Regions from separate parts of the Bradyrhizobium sp. WBAH42 genome, predicted to be linked through region 1. Evidence: riboswitches for the same ligand, from Rfam matches in the RefSeq annotation. Region 1 holds a riboswitch; the other holds the start of a gene.
What was found. A riboswitch is a leader RNA that binds a small molecule or an ion and turns the genes downstream of it on or off. The one in region 1 is predicted to bind cobalamin.
Positions count from the first base shown of each region.

Region 2: it holds a riboswitch for cobalamin, as region 1 does, so the genes downstream of both, metE (5-methyltetrahydropteroyltriglutamate--homocysteine S-methyltransferase) here and DCG74_RS18515 (DUF1636 domain-containing protein) in region 1, are expected to answer to the same signal.

Region 1 is NZ_CP036533.1:3,992,003-4,002,211, reverse strand. It holds gene cobG (precorrin-3B synthase) at 1-788, opposite strand, end outside; gene cobN (cobaltochelatase subunit CobN) at 785-4,033, opposite strand; gene cobW (cobalamin biosynthesis protein CobW) at 4,033-5,067, opposite strand; gene DCG74_RS18515 (DUF1636 domain-containing protein) at 5,064-5,438, opposite strand; cobalamin riboswitch at 5,532-5,753, opposite strand; gene cobO (cob(I)yrinic acid a,c-diamide adenosyltransferase) at 5,794-6,429, shown strand; gene DCG74_RS18505 (cobyric acid synthase) at 6,437-7,885, shown strand; gene cobD (threonine-phosphate decarboxylase CobD) at 7,874-8,839, opposite strand; gene cbiB (adenosylcobinamide-phosphate synthase CbiB) at 8,851-9,792, opposite strand; gene cobU (bifunctional adenosylcobinamide kinase/adenosylcobinamide-phosphate guanylyltransferase) at 9,914-10,209, shown strand, end outside.
Region 2 is NZ_CP036533.1:8,049,711-8,059,919, forward strand. It holds partial or broken gene DCG74_RS37690 (carbonic anhydrase) at 1,004-1,746, opposite strand; gene DCG74_RS37695 (thermonuclease family protein) at 1,755-2,441, opposite strand; gene DCG74_RS37700 (nodulate formation efficiency C protein) at 4,252-4,974, opposite strand; cobalamin riboswitch at 5,658-5,861, shown strand; gene metE (5-methyltetrahydropteroyltriglutamate--homocysteine S-methyltransferase) at 5,962-8,307, shown strand; gene DCG74_RS37710 (hypothetical protein) at 8,818-8,979, opposite strand.

The DNA.
Region 1 (10,209 bases):
CGCAGCGCATGGCCGCAGGCAGAGAATTGATGAAGTGTCGCGTGCAGCATCTGCCCGAACGCGACACCGACCATCGCGCCTTGCGGATAGGGCCCGGGCCGCACCGCGGCCATCACGGGGGCCGGCTCGGTCTCGCCGCGCAACGATTGAGGCAACACGGCACCGGATGCGACGTGGGCTGCCATGCGCCCGCGCCCGTCCTTCGCACCGCCGGAGATGATGAACCAGCTTGCGAGCGCCAGCGCCGCGCTCACAGCCTGGCCGCGATCGACGGAGCGGCCGAGCTTGGCGCCGTCGGCCCGCACGAGGAGACCGCCCGAGCGGTCGCGCTCGATGCGGATGTCGGCGGAATCGGCGGCGAGAACGCGCGACCGTCCGTCATCGATGGCGAAGCCGAACTTGGTGGGAAGCGCAAGGCCGGAATCGACAAGCGCCTCCTCGAGCTCCGCCGCAAGCGACTGCGTTTCGTCGCCGTTGCTCCAGAACGGCGTCACCAGGATGTTGCGCCTGGCTTCGATATCAGCATCGGGGTCGAGCAGTGCCAGTCGCGCAAGACCGTCGAGCAACGGCCGATGGCCATCCTCCTTGACGCCCCTGATCTGTAGATTGGCCCGGCTCGTGACGTCGACCAGACCATTGCCGAAGCGCTCGGCGAGTTCCGCAAGCCCGGAGATTTGCGGCGCCTCAAGGCGTCCCCCAAACGGACGGACGCGCACCACGAGCCCGTCGCCCGATTGCATCGGGCGCAGCGCGCCGGGACACCAGCCCTTGACTGCGGAAGCGCTCATGACGCCTCCTTTAGCGCCGCTGCAATCGAATTGCGGCGGGTTCGCCAGAGCGAGGCTTCGTGCAGACGCGCGAAGCAGGTTTCCATTGCTGCGAGCGCCGCCGGATTTTCGTGCGCCATGAAGGCGCGGACGTCGTCGTTGCCGAGTGTCGCGTCGTAGTAGAGGTCGAACAGGTGCGGCGGCACGGCGCCGGCGAGATGCGCGAAGGCGGCCATGTGCTCCAGCGTCGCGGTGATCTCTGCGGCGCCGCGAAAGCCATGACGCATCATGCCGGCGATCCAGGCCGGATTGGCCGCGCGTGCCCTGACGACCCGTGAGATCTCCTCCGTCAGCGTGCGCGCATGCGGCTCGCCGGGCCGTGTCGCATCGAGGTGATAGAGCGACGGCGCGACGGCGCCGAGATGCGCGGCCGCCGCAGCAACACCTGCCTCATGCGCGGCATAATCGGCGGCGAGCAGCAGATCGGTTTCGGGCAAGTCCTGGACATGGACAAAAGCGTCGGCGGACGCGAGACGCTGTTCGATACCTGCGCGATCCGGCTGCATCGCGCCATCGGCAGAGAACGCCCAGGACGACGCCGACAGCCAGGCTTCGCCGGCGGCCTCGCGCGTCTCCGGCGTGAACGCATCCGGGATAGCCGAGAGCCCGACGCCGTATTGTCCGGGCCGCGGCGCGAACACGCGGGACGCGCGGTGGCGATACGGATTCTCCTCACCCTCCTCTTCTCGCGACGCAAGCGCTTCGGAGGCGGCTTCGAACAATTGCGCCAGACCCGCGAAGACATCGCGGAACAGGCCGGATACGCGCAGCGTGACGTCGATGCGCGGACGGCAGAGCTCGGCCGGCGCGATGATGTCGTAGCCGGTGACGCGGCCGGACGCATGATCCCAGCGCGGCGCAAGGCCGGCCAGATGCAGCGCCATCGCAAACTCCTCACCGGCGGTACGCATCGTCGCCGAGCCCCAGAGGTCGACCACGAGCCCTTTCGGCCAGTCGCCGTGATCCTGCAAGTGACGACGCAGCAGCTCTTCAGCAAGCTTGATGCCTTGCGCATGCGCCGACGGCGTCGGCACCGCCCGCGGGTCGACGGCGAAGAGATTGCGCCCCGTCGGCAGCACGTCCTGTCGACCCCGATAGGGCGAGCCCGATGGTCCCGGTGCAACGCGCTGTCCGGCGAGCGCGGCACGCAACGCATCCCGCTCCGCTTCGCCGCAGGCGCCGCGGCCGAACACGTGCAGGCCGTCGCCGAACTGGCTCTCCTTGAGGTCGCAAACGAAGCGATCGATCCGCGGAATCGCTTCGGCCGGCGCGGCCGATGCATCCAGGCCGAGATCCTCTTCGAGGCCGGCCGCACGGGCCTCGTCGCGGATCGCCGCGATCAGGCGCTGACGACGGGCGGGATCGAGACCGTCAGCGGTCGAATATTCGTCGAGCAGCCGTTCGAGCCGGCGCAAAGCTTCCGGCACCGCGGATGTCTCAAGTGGCGGCGGCAGATGGCCGATCGTGACCGCGCCGATGCGCCGCTTGGCCTGCGCGGCCTCGCCGGGATCGTTGACGATGAAGGGATAGACGACGGGGAGATCGCCGATCAGCGCTTCCGGCCAGCACGCTCGCGACAGCGCCACGGATTTACCCGGCAGCCATTCCAGCGTGCCATGTGCGCCCACATGCACGACGGCATCGCAGCCTTGCTGCCTGAGCCAGAGATAGAACGCGACATAGGCGTGGCGTGGCGTGCGGGCGAGATCGTGATAGTCGGCATCGCGCGAGGCGGCATCGCCACGCTCGGGCTGCACCGCGATGATCGACCGGCCGCACGCGATGCCGGCGAAATGGAATACGCCATCGCGGCAGCTCGGATCGTCATCCGGCGCGCCCCAGGCGCGCGCAAGATCGTCCTGCAAGGATTGCGGGAGACACGAGAGCGCCGCCCGATAATCCGCGACGCTCCAATTCAAGCTCTGCTTCAACAGTTTCTCGCCGAGCGCATCGACCGACGCAACGTCGAAGCCGACCTCCGCGATATCGGAGATCAACGCCTCGACCGACGCCAGCGCATCGAGACCAACGGCGTGCGCGATCTGATGCGGACGGCCCGGATAGTTCGAGAGCACGATCGCCAGCCGCTTCTCACTGATCGGCTTCTCCGCGAGGCGCCGCCAGGCCGCGACGCGCGCGGCAACGGCGTTGACGCGCTCTTCGTCGGCCCTGTGCGCCAGATGCAAGAACTGCAGATCGGGATCGCGCTCCCCAGCGGACTTGAAGCTCACCACACCGGCGAACAGGCGGCCGTCGACTTCGGGCAGCACGACGTGCATCGCGAGATCGCCGGGCGAGAGGCCGCGCAGCGATTCCGCCCAGTCCTCACGCCGCGCAGTGGAGAGCGCGACCTGGAACACCGGACAGGACGCGGCATCGAATGGCGTCGTGCCGTCATCGCCAAGGGCCGAAAACGCCGTCGCATTGACGATCGCCGCCGCAGGATGTTGCGCCAGATGCGCGCGCAGCCAGTCTGCAACGCCTGGCGCCTTCAGCGAGGTGACGAACACGCCGTAGGCGTCAAATCCCTTCTCGCGCAGCGCGGCAATCAACGCGTCAACCGGCCCGGTATCGGCGGCCGTGAGATAGGAGCGATAGAACGTCACGAATGCGCGCGGCTTCCCCTCGCCGCCCGCAGGCGCAGCGATGACACCGCGTACGGGATCATAGAATCCCATCTCGGGCACGGTCATCTCTCCGATGACCGGGCCGGCATAAAGGCCGGAGGCCAGCGCGAGCTGCGCGATCGCGGCTTGCGCTGCGACTGGGCCGCCAGTGTCGCAGAGCACCTTGAGCCGACGCAGCGTCGAGACCGGCAGGGTCGAGTACGCATCCAGCCGCGTGTCGTCGCGGCCGTCCGCCGGCAGCACGGCGAGCACGATGTTGCGCTCTTTCGCGAGTTGCTGGAGCGCCGCGAGCCCATACGCCCAATAGGATTCCCCGCCGATCAGGCGCACCAATATGCCGCGCGCCTTCGACAGCGTGCGCTCGATATAGGTGTCGACCGACAGCGGATGACGCAGCTCGGCAAGATTGGCGAGCCGCAACGACGGCAGGCTTCCTCGGCCGCGCCGCCAGCCGGCCGCAAACGCGGCAAGGTCGGAATCCGAATACGAGAGCACCACGAGATCGGCCGGGTCCTGGCCGATGTCTCTTGGCGTCGCGGTCTCCTCGAGACCGCGGCTCTCGCGGAAGACGACGTGCATCAGACTCCCAGTCCTGCCTTGATGGCAGCCTCGTCGATATCGCCATGCTCGCCGATCACGACGAGTTTTGACTGCCTGAGACCCGCGCCCCATGGCTTGTCGAACTGGTGGCGCACGCGCTCACCGACCGCCTGCAGCAACAGCCGCATCGGCTTGCCAGCGACCGCGATGTAGCCCTTGGCCCGCAGCACGTTCTGCTCGCGCGCCAGCTTCTGCACCGATGCGACCAGCGCCTCGATATCCGCCACCTCCGGAAGGTCGATCACGACGGAGGCGAAATCATCATGCTCGTGCTCTTCCTCGCCGTCATGATGCGAGGGGCGCGCGGCGAGATCGTTCTCGGCGGCAGCGCCGAGACCGAGGATGACGCGCGCATCGATCGCGCCGTCTGTGACCGGCAGCATCGGCACGCGGCGCGGCATCTCGGCGGTGATCGCGGCCTTTGCGGCTTCGATGCCCGCGGTGCCCGCAAGGTCGGCCTTAGTCAGCAGCACGATGTCGGCACAGGCGATCTGATCCTCGAACACCTCCGACAGCGGCGTCTCGTGATCGAGATTTTCGTCCGCCGCGCGCTGCGCTTCGACCGCAGCCGGATCCGGCGCGAAGCGGCCGGCCGCGACAGCCTCGGCGTCGGCCAGCGCAATCACGCCGTCGACCGTGATGCGCGAGCGGATCTCCGGCCAGTCGAACGCCTTCAAGAGCGGCTTCGGCAATGCCAGTCCCGAGGTCTCGATCAGGATGTGATCGGGCCGCACCGGCCGCGCCAGCAATTGCTCCATCGTCGGAATGAAATCATCGGCCACCGTGCAGCAGATGCAGCCATTGGCGAGCTCGACGATGTTCTCCTCCGGGCAGTTCGCATCGGCGCAGGATTTCAGGATCTCGCCGTCGACGCCCTCGCTGCCGAACTCGTTGACGAGCACCGCGAGCTTCTTGCCGCCGGCATTGCTGAGCAGATGCTGGATCAGCGTCGTCTTGCCGGAGCCGAGGAAACCGGTGACCACCGTAACCGGGACTTTTGCGAGCGAGTTCATTCAGCGGCCTCCGGCACGACGGCAATGGGGGGAATGCGGGCAAGCGACTGCTTGCGGAAGATTTCGGGACGGCTGCGCCAGGGCACGATGCCATCGGGCGCGGCAGCGTAGGCAGCGGCGCCTGCGACCACGTCCTGCGCGTTCGCATCGGACAGGCGACCATAGACATAGGACCAGCGGCCGGGTGCGCTGAGCGCGACCGAGCAGCCCTGGCTGCAGGCCGACAGGCATTCGACGGGAACCACGCTGACGCCCTCCGGCACGCCGGCCTCGAGGATCGCGCCGTGCAGGCGCTTGCCGGGCGTCGTCTCGCCCTCGCCCAGCGTCTGGCCGGCGCGGCAGGTGATGCAGACATGAAGTGTGACGGTCATCGCCTCTTCCAGATAACAGCGGGAGGCGATGAGGCGCACGGACCATTCTCCTGAAGGCCCGCTTCCCCGTCGCGGAACACCCCGTCCGCCGGTCCAAAACTCGTCCGCGCTGGCAGGTCTCCCGGCTTGCGGAGCAGGGTTTTGGCCCTTCGATCCCCGCCTTCCCGATTCCGAAAGGAATCAGTGGCTTCGGGCATCTCTCCGGTCACGGTCGCGGGGGCGGCTGCAGTTTGGATCCAAATCTTGCCGATTCGGACCCTATCGCATTCCCTCTTCGCCTGTCATAGGACAGGAACCAACGCCGGGCCACCATTTGCCGGTGGCCGCCACTTGTCAAGCCGAAGGACCGGGTCCCATGACGTCTGAACCGGATACCCAATCAGCCGAGGATACCGACATCAGGCACGCCCAGAAAATGGCGAAGAAGAAGGCCGCCCGCGACAAGATCATGGCGACCAAGAGCGGCGAAAAGGGCCTGATCATCGTCCATACCGGCGCGGGCAAGGGAAAATCCTCCTCGGCCTTCGGCATGATCGTTCGCTGCGTCGCGCATGGCTTCCCTTGCGCGGTGGTGCAATTCATCAAGGGCGCCTGGGATACCGGCGAACGGCGCCTGCTCACCGGCCATTTCGGCGATCTCTGCCAGTTCCACGCGATGGGCGAAGGCTTCACCTGGGAGACGCAGGACCGTGCCCGCGACATCGCCGCCGCACGTGCCGGCTGGGAGAAAGCCAAGGAGCTGATCCTTGACGCGAACTTGCGTATGGTCGTGCTCGACGAGATCAACATCGCGCTCCGCTACGACTATCTCGACATTGCCGAGGTGGTGGAGTTCCTGACGACGCAGAAGCCTGCGATGACGCATGTCGTGCTCACCGGGCGCAACGCCAAGGACGAGCTGATCGAGATCGCCGACCTCGTCACCGAGATGACGCTGGTCAAGCATCCGTTCCGTTCCGGCATCAAGGCGCAGGCCGGCGTCGAGTTCTGAAGGCACGATGGCACGCGCATTGATGATCCAGGGGGCCGGCTCGGACGTGGGCAAGTCGCTCATCGTCGCCGGCCTCGCGCGCGCCTTCACGCGCCGTGGTCTGCGGGTGCTGCCGTTCAAGCCGCAGAACATGTCGAACAACGCCGCCGTCACCGTCGATGGCGGCGAGATTGGCCGCGCCCAGGCATTGCAGGCGCTCGCCGCCGGTGTCGAGCCGCACACCGACATGAACCCGGTGCTGCTCAAGCCCGAGACCGATGTCGGCGCGCAAGTCGTGGTCCATGGCAAGCGCATCGCGACCGCACGCGCGCGCGAATACGCGGCGATGAAGCCGTCGCTGATGGGCGCGGTGCTCGAGAGTTTCGAACGCTTGAAGGCGCGGGCCGATCTGGTGCTGGTCGAGGGCGCCGGCAGTCCGGCCGAGGTGAATTTGCGCAAGTCCGACATCGCCAATATGGGCTTTGCCCGCAAGGCGGATGTGCCGGTCGTGCTGGTGGGCGACATCGATCGCGGCGGGGTCATTGCCCAACTGGTGGGCATCAAGACGGTGATCGATCCCGACGACGCCGCGATGATCTCCGGCTTCGTCATCAACAAGTTCCGCGGCGACCCCACGCTGTTCGACGACGGTTACAGGCTGATCGAGCAAAAGACCGCATGGCGTGGTCTTGGCGTGCTGCCCTGGTTCGCGCGTGCCGGCGAGCTGCCGGCCGAGGATGCGCTCGGCCTGCGCGACGCACGCAAGCCCGGTCAATGCAAGATCGCCTGTCTCGCACTGTCGCGGATCGCCAATTTCGACGATCTCGATCCTCTCAAGCTCGAACCGGGCGTCGATCTCGTAATGGTGCGCCCAGGCGAAGCAATCCCGGGCGACGTGCGCCTCGTTATCGTCCCCGGTTCCAAATCCACCCGCGGCGACCTCGCCTTCCTGCGCGCGCAACGCTGGGACATCGATCTCCTCGCGCACCACCGCAGGGGCGGCCATGTGCTCGGCCTCTGCGGTGGCTATCAGATGCTGGGCCGCAGCGTCGCCGATCCCGAGGGCATCGAGGGACCTGCGGGCGACACGCCGGGCCTCGGGCTTCTCGATGTCGAGACGGTGATGAGCCCGCAAAAAACCCTCACGCGCGTTGCGGCCGTGCACGCCGCGACGGATCAGCCGATCCAGGCCTACGAGATTCACATCGGCCGCACCGACGGCCCGGATCGCGCCCGCCCCTTCGCGAAGCTGGGCGGCGAGCCCGAAGGCGCCATCTCGCGCGACGGACGCGTGCAGGGCAGCTATCTGCACGGCCTGTTCACGTCGGATGATTTCCGCAAGGCATACCTCGCCAAGCTCGACATTCCCGCAGGCGAGGAACCCTATCACGACCGGGTCGAAAGCGCGCTCGAGGCGCTGGCCGATCACATCGAAGTCCATCTCGACGTCGAAGGCCTGCTCGCGCTAGCGCGCTAGGGCCTCAGCCAGGCGCGTCCATTCGGCTTCCCTGCCGGGAAGCCCGAGGCGCAGCCATGTGGGCTGTTGCGCGAAGACACGGGACCAGATGTGGGCGCGCGCGAGCCTCTCTTGCGCGGTCTGCGCGTCAGGCGTTTCGTACAAGCGGAACAGCGGTGTGCCGCCGATCAGCCGCCAGCCTTGCGAATGCGCCATCGCGTCGAGACGACGACAGTCGCGCGCGAGCCGCGCCGACGTCGCCTCGGCCCAGGCCTTATCGCGCAAGGCTCGGCAGCCGATTTCGATCGCCGCGCCTGAAACAGGCCATGGGCCCGACATCGCGGCAAGCCTGTCGATATCGGCGGCATCACCGATTGCGAAGCCGAGTCGCAGGCCGGCCAACCCATAAAACTTTCCAAAGGACCGCAGCACCAATAGTCCCGGCCGATCCGCGTCGGGCGCAAGCGACAATTGCGGATCGGCATCGGCAAAGCTCTCGTCGATGACGAGGTGGCCGACGCGCCGGAGCAATGCCAGCAAGTCCTTCGGCGCATGACGTCGACCGTCGGGATTGTTGGGATTGACCACGATGGCGAGGTCCGCACCCGCGAGCGCATCGAGCTCCGCAGCCTCCTGGACATCCCAGCCCGCGGCCGACAGCACCCCGGCATATTCGTTGTAGGTCGGTGCGAGGATGCGCGCGCGCCCTGGCACCGCAAGCTGAGGCAGCAATTGGATGGCGGCCTGTGCACCGCCCATCGCAACGACCGGGGCGCTCGTGCGATAGGCCTGCTGGCCGGCCCGATGCAGGGCCTCGATCTCGGCACGCGAGGGCAGCGCGCTCCACGCGCGCGCGCTCACCTCGCCCACGGGATATGGCAAGCGGTTGATGCCCGTCGACAGGTCGATCCAATCCTCCGCGCGTCCGCCAAAACGCTGCTGGGCCAGGTCCAGATTTCCGCCGTGCTCACGCATGCCCCGTTCTTTCACGCGAAGGCCAGGATCGCAAGCAGGCCTGCGACCAGCGACATGGCACGACGGTAGACGGTCAGCGCCTCCGCGATGTCGGCAGCGCGCGGATCGCGCGCACCTTCGTTCAGCCAGGGCTCGTCGGTCCCACTGCCGTGATAGATGCGGGGACCGCTGAGCCGCACGCCGAGTCCGCCCGCCATCGCCGCTTCCGGCCAGCCGGCATTCGGCGAGCGATGACGGCGCGCATCGCGCGTCATGCACGCCAGCGCCTCCGACCGCTGCGGTGCCAGCAGCACGAAGAGGAATCCGGTCAGCCGCGCTGGAATGAAATTGGCGACATCGTCGATGCGCGCCGCCGCCCAGCCGAAGGCTTCATGCCGTTCACTGCGGTGGCCGATCATGGAGTCCAGCGTGTTGATGGCCTTGTAGCCGAGGATCCCGGGCAAGCCGAATAGCGCGCCCCAGAACACCGGTGCGACGATGCCGTCGGAGGCGTTTTCGGCAAGGCTCTCGATCGCCGCGCGCGCGATGCCGGCTTCATCGAGCGCTGCGGGATCACGGCCGACGATGCGTGAGACGGCATCGCGCGCGGCGGCGACATCGCCGGCCAGCAAGGGCGTGGCGACGGCAGCCACATGATCATGCAGCGAGCGCAGCGCGACCAATGGCCAGGCAAGGATGCCAATCAGCACGATCTGGATCCAGCCCGAAGGCAACAGCGATTGAAGCGCCCAACCGAGCGCAGCGGAGAGCGCGATCACCGCAAGCGCGCCGGCGACGCCGGCGGCTCGACGCAATGCCGGCGGATCGGACGCGCGATTCCAGGCGGTGTCGATGGCAGCAATCAGCCGGCCGAGCCAGGTGACGGGATGGCCGATCCGCGCGAACAGCCATGCCGGCCAGCCCAGAAGGGCATCCACCGCCATCGCCACCACCATCGCGCCCGCAAAGTCCACATTGGTCTCCTGTCCCGCCCCTGTTGCGCAAGACGGCGGCCGAGCGCAAGCCCCTCGCCGCCTGATTTCGGCTTTGTCTTTGGCCGCGTTTGATGATTAGTGCTCATCGCAGGAGACCTTCATGGCCGTCATTCTGATCACCGGCGGGGCGCGATCGGGCAAGAGCACCCGGGCGGAAGCGCGCGCGCGCAGCTTTGCCGGCCAGCCCGTCTACATCGCGACGGCCGAGGCGCTCGACGGCGAAATGCAGGAACGCATTGCAAGACACCGCGCGCGCCGCGGAATCGATTGGATCGAGCGCGAGGTGCCGCTCGATCTCGTGCCCGCGCTGCTCGCAACCGATGGCGGCGGCGCAAGGCTGGTGGATTGCCTGACACTCTGGCTTTCCAACCTGATGCATGCCGGGCGTAACTGGGA
Region 2 (10,209 bases), 4.1 Mb from region 1:
CTTCGGTCTCCTGACGCTACCAACAGCCCAAATGTGCTGATCGTGCGACTGCTGGTAAGCGCTTGCTTAGAAGCGGCTCAAGTACGCAGGTGTTCATGAAACTCACGGCGGCTCCAGACGCTGTAGTTGCACGATCGAACTCCGGTTCGAGGTGACCGCAAGAGTGTCCCGCTCATCCAAGCGAAGACGAGGCATTTCGAACAGGTTTTGGGTTGCCAGCGACAGACGAGTCTGTCCACGTTCTGGCATACCGAACGCAAGTTCGTGCGCATTCTCGACTGACCGATTCTCTTGCGGCCGGTGGCGCCTCCTATCTATGCTTGCGGCCTTGGCCGAGCTTGCCAAATTCGTGCGACAACTATGCGTACACCACGAACGTTGCGAATTTTGTAAACTTCGAGGTTCTTCGATCTCCTCATGGAGGACGGCGAACGAGACGGTCTAACGAATGATTGATGCGCGGCTGGTTTTCCGATGGTCGCGGTCTCACAAACGGCCGATGCAGGAGGCTCTCCGGTACTGATGCGGGTAGCATGCTGCCTTAAAAGCCCCGGGCCGGGCAGTCATGCTGGTTGTTCTATGTGATCCTCAGCCCAGGCTGAGCTCGGTTATCAAGGTAGGACCCTGAATGCCTTGCTCCGGTCGAAGCTGAGAAGCTCCCGGGATCGTCGCGTGCTCCGGAGTTCAGACCCTGCAATGCTTCGCATGGCGATCTGCTGCCTGAACCACCTCCATTGGGTTGTCGGCTCAATCAGGAGCCATGAATGCTGTTGGACGCGCTATGTGCGTATCTTGTTGCTGGCCCCGCGTTGCCAACATGAGTGCGTAAAACACGAGAAGAATTATGAGGCCACGCATATCTAATGATTCCTGAAGCGATGACAATTGTGGAGCGGATAGTGTCCGGGCGTATTTGTGGTGGACGTTGGACCAATAATATCGCGCGGAACTGAACCGATGTATCAGGCGGCGTACGATTGCCGGGAGCGTGAAGGCGCTAGCATCAGCTCACAATATCGACCTTGCCGGTGTCGATCCGATACAGCCCCCCGATGACCTTCAGTCGGTTCTGCTCGACTGCAGCGTTCAGAATTGGCCCCGTAGATTTGATTTTGTTGACGTTATCGACCACATTTTGTCGGGTTGCTTGGGCGAACGCGTCGCCGGCTTGGTCGCAAGATGCTTTCACTGCAGGAGAAAGTGCAGTGACCAGGGACGAGATGTGCCCCGGCGGCCGCTTATCTTCATAGAGCGACTTGATCGTAGCCTTTATCGCACCGCAATGATCGTGGCCAAGGACGAGGATCAGCGGCGTGTTGAGTATGGCAACCGCGTATCCATACTGGCTAGCGTATCCTCGTTAGCGAAGTTGCCGGCGACGCGGCAGACAAACAGATCACCTAGTCCGCTGTCGAAGATAAGTTCGGGGACCACGCGGGAGTCGGCGCAGCTCAGAACCGCTGCATATGGATTTTGTCCCTCAACCAAGACTGGCCGCTCGCGCCTGAAATCGTCGATTCGCGATGCGCCTTGGAAATAGCGATCGTTCCCCTTCAGCAGCCGATCCAGGGCAGCATTTGGCGAGAGCAGGTTGTTTGGTTTGGGCAGGCCCTTTGCTTCCTTCGCCTCGGCAATCTTATCGCCGAACCGCAGGAAAACTGTCGAAGCTGCGAACAGCAACAGTGACCGGCGCGAGCGCGCGTGCTTGGTTAAATGGTACATGCGATGAGAATGGGCTGCTTGCATGTGTCGCCTCATGGCACGGCTTTACGCCACCCAGTCGCTTTGGCTTCCGCTTCGCTGCAGAGCCAGCGTTCGCCGCCCTTCTTCGTCATGTCGATTTGTTCGTAACCGCGCTGCCCTGGCACGCGATAAGTCCGCTCGCCGTTGCGCTCGAGAGTCCCTTTTATCAGGCACTCGGACGACGGTGGTTCCGCCAGCAGGAGCGATCCAAGCAGGACTTCCTGAGCGTCGATCGGGACCAAGGTCGCGCCAACGACAATCGTGCTCCTATTGCGGTGAGGCCAGTCCCAGGGGGCGATGAACGCCCCCGACCACAGCCCCGTGTTAGCTGTGCTCGCCACCAACTCATAGACAGCGTAGGTATGGTGAGATGCACCGGCGGAGAGTGCCCAGCCCGCACGTACCATCCAGACGTTCACATCCTCGCCTTCGATGAAGCAGCTACCGAGGGCTCGCCGATACTCATCGACTCTTTGGGTATGACAAACCCACGTGCGCCCATTCGAATGCTTGATAAGCTCGTCGCGAGCAGCTAGGCCGCAGGCCCATTTCCGGCCTTGTGCGTCGAGACAAATGTGATCCGTCTCAGGAGCTTCGATGCCTAGGAGCCGAACGTTCGTTCTTTCGATCTCGATCGTATTGGCGTCGAGGATGCGCGGAACACCGCTGAGTGTCGCGGCGTAGACCGGAGATGTGATGAGAACGAACAATGCGAACATGATTCCGCGGTGCGTCATCCCGACAATAACCTTTCGCTCCTGATCCATGTTCACGCACGATACGGTGCGATCCGACTGCTCGATGGCAGAGGTCCGTCCAGCCGGCGTATTTCGATGTGTGCTTTATGAGAGCTTGGCGTGAGTTCAAACCTACGACCTGACGCTGCGTAAGGATCAAGAGATTTCTTCTGGTGCGTGCGGCGGTATCACTCGAGCATCGGCGGTTCTTCTCACTGGGAGCGTACTGTGACCCTCTGAACCTGGGAGGAGAGTCTCGTCGGCTTTGCGCCGTACTCGCGGCGCTGGACAAACCCGGAGCCTCGAAACGCTGTGCGCACCCTTTGCAAAAAGTGAGCGACTAATGAAGCGTCGGCGCTCGCGGCGGCGTTGGGGGTGGACGAGCAACCTTGCTATTGTTACTTACGACTCCTATTGGCAAACTAGACCGTGCCGACGAGCACGACGAGTTCGCCCCAAAGTATTGTCACGACAAAGATCTGCAAAATGATCTGGTCTGGCTCGCTCTGTCCGTGTAGACAATTACGTGGCGGAGTTCAGCCTCGATGCTCGCTGCGTAAATCAAGCGTTCTTGTTCGAGCAAAGCGCGGAAATCCGACGCCTTCTTACACCGAGCCAGATGATCGTTGCTATCAATCGCATTGTGGCATTTGGTCCTCCGCGCTGCACCGTAGGTCGTTGCTGCTACCGCCCATACGCTTTTACAAGAACTGAATTGTTTATGACTCGTCGGCGCTACGGGCGGCCGCTCTTCGGTCGTGACGGTTCCCCACGATCTCGAGTGGCCTACCCAGGAAGGCCGGCATCAGCGCCCGTTTGCTCCAGGACTTGGAACGGTTGCGATATGGAGCCGCGCTTTGCCGTGTGCGCTCCGGACGTGCGCAAGCTGCCCACGTGTTCGGACAATCGCGAGCGCCATCCTGATGCAATTCAGTGTGAGGATACAGTCCACGATACGCGATTGCCCATCGCGCACTCGTGGCGAATAGCTCTGGTGCGGTTAGCCGACTCAAGCTACACATCATTCTTAAGTACCTCACTACATAATGGGAATGACATGGTGGCAGTCGTTCGGGAAGTAACAGTCTCATCTTACGCGCTTGAAGTAGATGGCCAACTCAGAGCCGAATTCGCAACCAAAGACGGTGCCACGGCAGGTGGAGCAGAATTAAAGAAGCGGTTTCCCAAGCTTACGATCCGGGTCTATGACGTGCAGACGAATGAGCGCGAGGAAATCTAGGCCGAGTCAGTTTGGCGCTCGACATTCTGTACATCTCCGGAGCTTTCGCCCTGCGGTGAGTAGGCGCTCAGCGGGTGTGCCGGGCTTGCTACCAGTGTAACTTCCTAGCCCGTTTCGTTTCAGCGTCGGTCCCTAGTGCCGGGCGTCGCTACGTTCACGCTCCTGCGTATGTCACGCAGCTACGCGATGTGCGGAGCGCACGCCTCATCGGCTCGGGTCGGACGCATCCCCAAGCGCTCTAGCGAAGAATGCAGGAGAGCTAGTCCCCCGCAACCTGGTTGCTCTCACTGGGTGGAGTGCAGGCGGGCAAACCAGTCGCAAACTAGTACGCGCCGCTGAGCTCGACACCTGGCGGAAAAGTATCATGCTGCTTGACCTTTCGTAGGGCAGGCCGAACTGCTGCGAGAAGGGCAGCCGGACTATTGCGGAGCCGTAAGCAACGCAACTGCGGAGCGGGTATGTCTTGCAGTTGGTACGAGGCTTTCGACCGTACGGCAGCTGCGGTGCGATGTTGCTCTGCCCGGCCGTCTACTAAGGCCTTCGGTCCCCTAAGTCTTCCTCTTCCTTTGGCTCGGTCCGTTGAAACCAGGAGCCCGGAGGAAATTTCGCGATGCGCTTGGCAAAAGAGGATTGTGGCTCCCAATCTTGGCCTTCGCTCTTCTCGAAAGTGATGACCCCGTTGTGTGTAAAATAACGTGGTCCTTGGATATCGCAATTCACCAAGAGCAGAATGCGCCATAGATCGCCTTTCTCGTTCGGCTTGTCATTCTGCTTGGGTAAGTAGTCTACCCCAACAGGTTCAATGATAGTGCATCGGCCCTGCCGCAGAAGATCGCCGAGCCGGCCTTGCGGCGTAGTCACAAAGTTGAAGTTACTTGGATCATGCAGAAAGCTAAGGTTTGCGTCCCTTTCACCATCTGCGACTTCTTTGGCGATCAACGAGAGCGCTAGGGCACGCCAGCCCAATTCCATCGGCTTCGCATAGGTTGACGCAAGCTCAATCGTACCGTCGAGCGCGACTTTCCAGGTGATAGCGTACTGTTCGTCTGATTTGTTGTTTCGGTGCCGGGTCCACGAAACGAAAACATAGTCGTTTTCGCCAAGTTCAACGACCCCCCACATCTGAGGGACGAACTGTGCCACCTTCGAGACATTGGAGAGGATTTGTTCTATCGTCTCACCATCTTGCGCTCGCCACGTTGACTTGAGTCTTTCGACAAGTGGGTTGTCGCTGGCGCCAATGGTGTTGCTCATGGCAGCCGGCCAGGCTAGGCACATTAGAAGTCCGCCCAGGGCAAGCCATAGCGCGGGTCTTCCCGACATTCTCTTCATAACTCTCGGCCTATCGCGTTTCATCCGTACATCTTTCAAAGCGGGCAACCTTGAAGCTGCTATGAGCGGGCGCAAGAAGTTTACGGAGAGGCGACGGGGCACCCGTGGCTATCCCGCGCGGGCAGCCGCTCCCCTCTATGTCACGCGCCGCTAACTTCCCTAGCCCGCGACAGCTTCAATTGGCTGAGCTGGACATACCCAGCAAGAGAGACTGGGTATGTCGAGCGGCTTGCATTCTTTGTGCCAGGGAGAGGGCGGAGAGTTGCACGGGTTTTATGTCCCTCTTGTCGACTTTCCAACCTGCGCACGCTTCGATGTTTCCATTCAGTGTATCGGCCGCAGTTTGTGGATCCTTTCAAGTGCGTTTGCCGTCATTGAACCGTCTGGTACGCGATCGTTGGCGTCGGCGTGCGGCCTACATGATGGCTGGCGACAGGAAGCCGGCTTAATCGATGAACTTTGAAGTCTGGTTAGCACGCAAATCAACCTGCTCGTCCCGTATGTTGCTAGATTGCGCTGCTCATAGAAAGGCACGGTTATTCGCCTAGATGTCGCAGATTAGCTTGGCACATGATCTGAGAGGTTGACGGAAGAGTCCTCCTGTCGATAATCCAAGTCGTCGAGGTTCTCCGAATCCCACTTGATCCGGAGCTAAGAGGGAAGCCGGTGCAAATGCCGGCGCTGCCCCCGCAACTGTGAGCGGCGAGCTACTGTCCAACGATGTCACTGAAGCCAGCACGGCTTCGGGAAGGCCGGACAGCAGCGATGACCAGCAAGCCAGGAGACCTGCCCCGACGATGTATTGGTCCACGGGCGGGGTGTCTCGGTGGTGCGCCAAGCAGCCGTCGCATGCGCGACTTCCTCTGCCTGCGTCCGCCATGGCCTTTGTCCCCAACAGGGGTTAACACTATGTCTCTTCTCTCTCTTCCGGTTGCTACGCTCGGGACGCCACGCATCGGTCCAAGGCGTGAGCTCAAATTCGCTCTCGAAAGCTACTGGGCGGGAAAGATCAGCGAACAGCAATTGCTCGAGGACGCATCCGGGCTGCGCGCAGCGAACTGGGCTCGTCAGAAATCTCTCGGCGTCACGATCATTCCGTCGAATGACTTCTCGCTGTATGATCAGGTGCTCGATACAAGTGTCATGGTTGGTGCTATCCCGGAGATCTACGCCTCGAAAGGAGACTACGTTTCCCTCAAGACGTACTTCGCCATGGCTCGCGGATCACAATGCGACGACCAGGATACGAGTTGCGGTCTCCGCCAGCGGGGGTCTGGCGCACCCGCGCAGGAAATGACTAAGTGGTTTGATACCAACTACCACTACATGGTTCCCGAGTTTTACAAGGGACAGGCGTTCAGACTTTGCTCTCGCAAACCCATCGAAGAGTATGAGGAAGCAAAGGCTCTCGGCTTTCAGACCCGCCCTGTCCTGATCGGGCCCGTCACATTCCTAAAACTCGGCAAGAGTGCCGATGGCGCGTTCCAGCCCCTATCCCTACTAGATGATTTGATGCCGATCTATATTGAGGTTCTGCATGAATTGGCCGAACGAGGGGCAAGTTGGGTTCAGTTTGACGAGCCCTGCCTGGTCCTTGATCTGAACGAAGCGGTACCAAAAGCACTGCTACATGCTTATAACCGTTTCGCAAAAGAGGGACCGGCTATCAAGATCATGGTTGCCAGCTATTTCGGCGGCCTAGGCGACAATTTGGATACCGCCTTGAGGCTCCCAGTCTCGGGTCTGCACGTTGACCTGGTTCGAGCGCCAGAGTTGTTGGATCAGATCATTGCTGTCGGTCGAAGAGATCTCGTCACGTCGCTCGGTGTCATCGACGGCCGGAATGTGTGGCGATCGAACCTGTCGTCGCTCCGTCGGCGGTTGGAGCCCGCGATTGCGAAGCTCGGCAAGCACCGTGTACAGCTCGCTCCATCCTGCTCGCTGCTTCATGTGCCGGTCGATGTTGAACTCGAGACCGGGCTCACGTCCGACGTCAAGAGCTGGCTTGCTTTCTCTGTTCAGAAGATGCGTGAGCTTGCGATCCTGGCGCGAGCACTCGCTGGCGACCAAAATGTCGGGCTCGCTCTTGCCGATTCGGAATGCGCTGCGACTGCCCGCCGGACTTCGCCGAAGATCCATGATGCCAATGTCGCTGCCCGGATGAGCGCAATCGACCAGACGATGCGCCGGCGCGCAAGTCCGTTTGCACGTCGTTCCGAGATCCAAAGGGCACGCTTTGGACTACCAGCTTTTCCCACCACCACGATCGGATCGTTTCCTCAGACCACAGAAGTCAGAAATGCTCGGGCGGCGCATGCGCGAGGCGCGCTGAGCGACGAGCAATACGATAGGTTCATCAAGGAGGAGATAGCCCGCGCCGTACGTTGGCAGGAGGACATCGGTCTTGACGTCCTCGTGCACGGCGAGTTTGAGCGCAATGACATGGTGCAGTACTTTGGCGAGCAACTCGCCGGCTTCCTATTTACCAGGAAGGGATGGGTACAGTCTTATGGTTCGCGCTGCGTCCGGCCCCCGATCCTGTTTGGCGATGTAGTGCGGTCGAAGCCGATCACTGTGGACTGGTGGCGTTACGCGCAATCACTAACTAGCAAGCCAATGAAGGCGATGTTGACCGGACCGGTGACGATCCTGAACTGGTCGTTTGTTCGCGATGATATTCCTAGGAGCGAGGTCTGCCGTCAGCTTGCGCTTGCGATCCGCGACGAAGTGCGCGACCTCGAGAATGCCGGTGCGGGCATGATACAGATCGACGAAGCTGCACTTCGCGAAGGATTGCCCTTGCGCCGATCGGAGTGGAAGGCCTATCTCGATTGGGCCGGAGAGTGCTTCCGCATCTGCTCATCAGGCGTTACCGATCAGACGCAAATCCATACACATATGTGCTACTCCGAGTTCAACGACATCATCGGTGCGATCGCTGCAATGGATGCGGATGTCATTTCGATCGAGACGTCGCGATCGAAAATGGAACTACTGGGCGCATTCAGCAAGTACGAATACCCAAATCAAATCGGACCTGGCGTGTACGACATCCACTCTCCACGCGTTCCCGAGGTGAGCGAAATGAAGGAGCTGATGGTGCTGGCTCGGACGCGTTTGCAAGAATCACAGCTCTGGGTCAATCCGGACTGCGGCTTAAAAACGCGCAAATGGGAGGAGGTGCGGCCTGCGATAACCAACATGGTCGCTGCCGCCCGCGAACTGCGCGCTGCATCGTCCCCGCAAAATCATTGATCCGGCGCTCGGTCTGTTCTCGACCAAGCTACTCGCTTGTGGTCAATACCGCGCTCCATAATCTCGCGGCAAGACTTGGGGCCAACAAAAAGTGCTTGGCCCCAGTTGATGGTTGGAACGGATGTGCACCCGGAGAAACGACGCTGACGGCTCGCGTTACTTGGCCAAAAGAGAATAGCCGACGGTTCACCAAGGCGAGAGCATTGGCCGAGAATATGAACACACATCGATACGTTTATCGTAGCTCCTTATGCCGTGCTAAGCGATCGCTTGGTCTGAGAGACAAAATCTACGCCGTGGTGTCGCTCATAAGAAGAGTGGGAACGGTTGCGACAACAATGAGAGGGGTGATGCCGGACGTCACCGCAAGGGGCTTCTCATCGGTCCGCTCGCACATGTTTCCCCGTCAGGCGCTCTCATTCGATGGACCCCACATAGTGCCCGACGAGAGGGCGCCGAAGCCAATTCCTGCTTCAACTCACACCAATCTATTGTGCAGGATCGCCGTCGCTATCCGAGCCAGATACGCCAATGCGTCGGCTGCACGGCGACGTGCTCTCCGGTATTCGCGTTGATCCATCCGCCGAACGCCCGGCGGCAGGGAAAGACCACCCGGTGAATTGAATTCCCCTCGATCACGGCAATCTCCAGATCCTGATCGAAGGGCGGCATGATTTCGAGCCGCTCCCAGATCAAATCGCCATTTGATCCTGAACAAAGTTCATCGCTGCGAGCTGACAAATTCAGACAACCTTGTGAACATTACGAACATCGCTTGGCGTCCGCGCGAGCAGGCTCTGCGCGATTCGACCGGACGGCGCGCGGTCTTGATGGCGTGAGCCGCGGCAGAGGGCAGTCGGTGGCATCGTTGGTCCGGAACACTGTCCGCTCGCGAATATTTGGATTTTCGCCGGGAAACAAGGCCTGAGCTCCGTCGAATGGATCTGGGGCAGCTCAAGGCCTCGGCTGTTGCTATTTGTAACTGTTCTGCACGAACTAAACTGGTCTGCAGCTCCAGCAATCTGGCTTGTGGCGGGGTAAATGGCCCGGGTTTCTGTCATGTCAGGTCCCTTGTTGGTGAGATAGCTCCGTGTTCTGCGGCGTCATCCCGTGGAGTGCGGGCGACTTCAGCCGCGCTCTCGCGCGCGTAGCACGTGCTCCAGCGAGAGCGCGAAGACGCTGGATTCGGTTGACACCAATAGGAGGGACGTAGCGTTGCTCGGAGCCCATAATCGGGCCTGTCCGCAGGTCGATAAAGTAGACGCCATCGCAAGCGGCGCAACTTATCATGTGTAGGTCATCAACCCGCGGCTCGGCTGCGCCCGAAAGGAGTCCTAAAAAGTGATGGCTGGTGCTTGGACATGAGAGCATCATGGGCTCAAGTCGTTCTTTCTGCCATGCGTCTGACCTTACTAGAAGATCAACTCTATCAGGACACAGCCGTCGTAGCATTGATGCGGGTCAAAAGCCTCGTTCGTCCGGGAGTGGTTGACCTCGAGCGGCCGCAACGTGCCGCAAACCCCCGCGTGGCAGTGCACATGTCCGAACTCGGGCATGCGCGAATCCATCGCACTCTCTGCAGCACGCCAGCGTGTTGATTTGAGGCGCAACTCACGCTCCATGGGCTACGGCAGCATTGTTCCTCATTGCTCCGTGCACACGGATGGTCAAACGATTGTTCGCCTTCATCGTCGGTAGCCTTGTCGGGGCTGATCCCACCTTTAGGTCTCGGCACTGGAGTCCTGGACCTGGGCTCATCGAAACGTGGGCTGCGACAATCCTTATGATCGGCTTACCGTGGGGGCGGCTGGTGGACCGTCGGATGGAAGACGGGGTTCCTGGCCTGATTGCCGCACGATCGCCTGCGCGCATAGTCCCTCGCCGGCGTATATAAGAAATCTG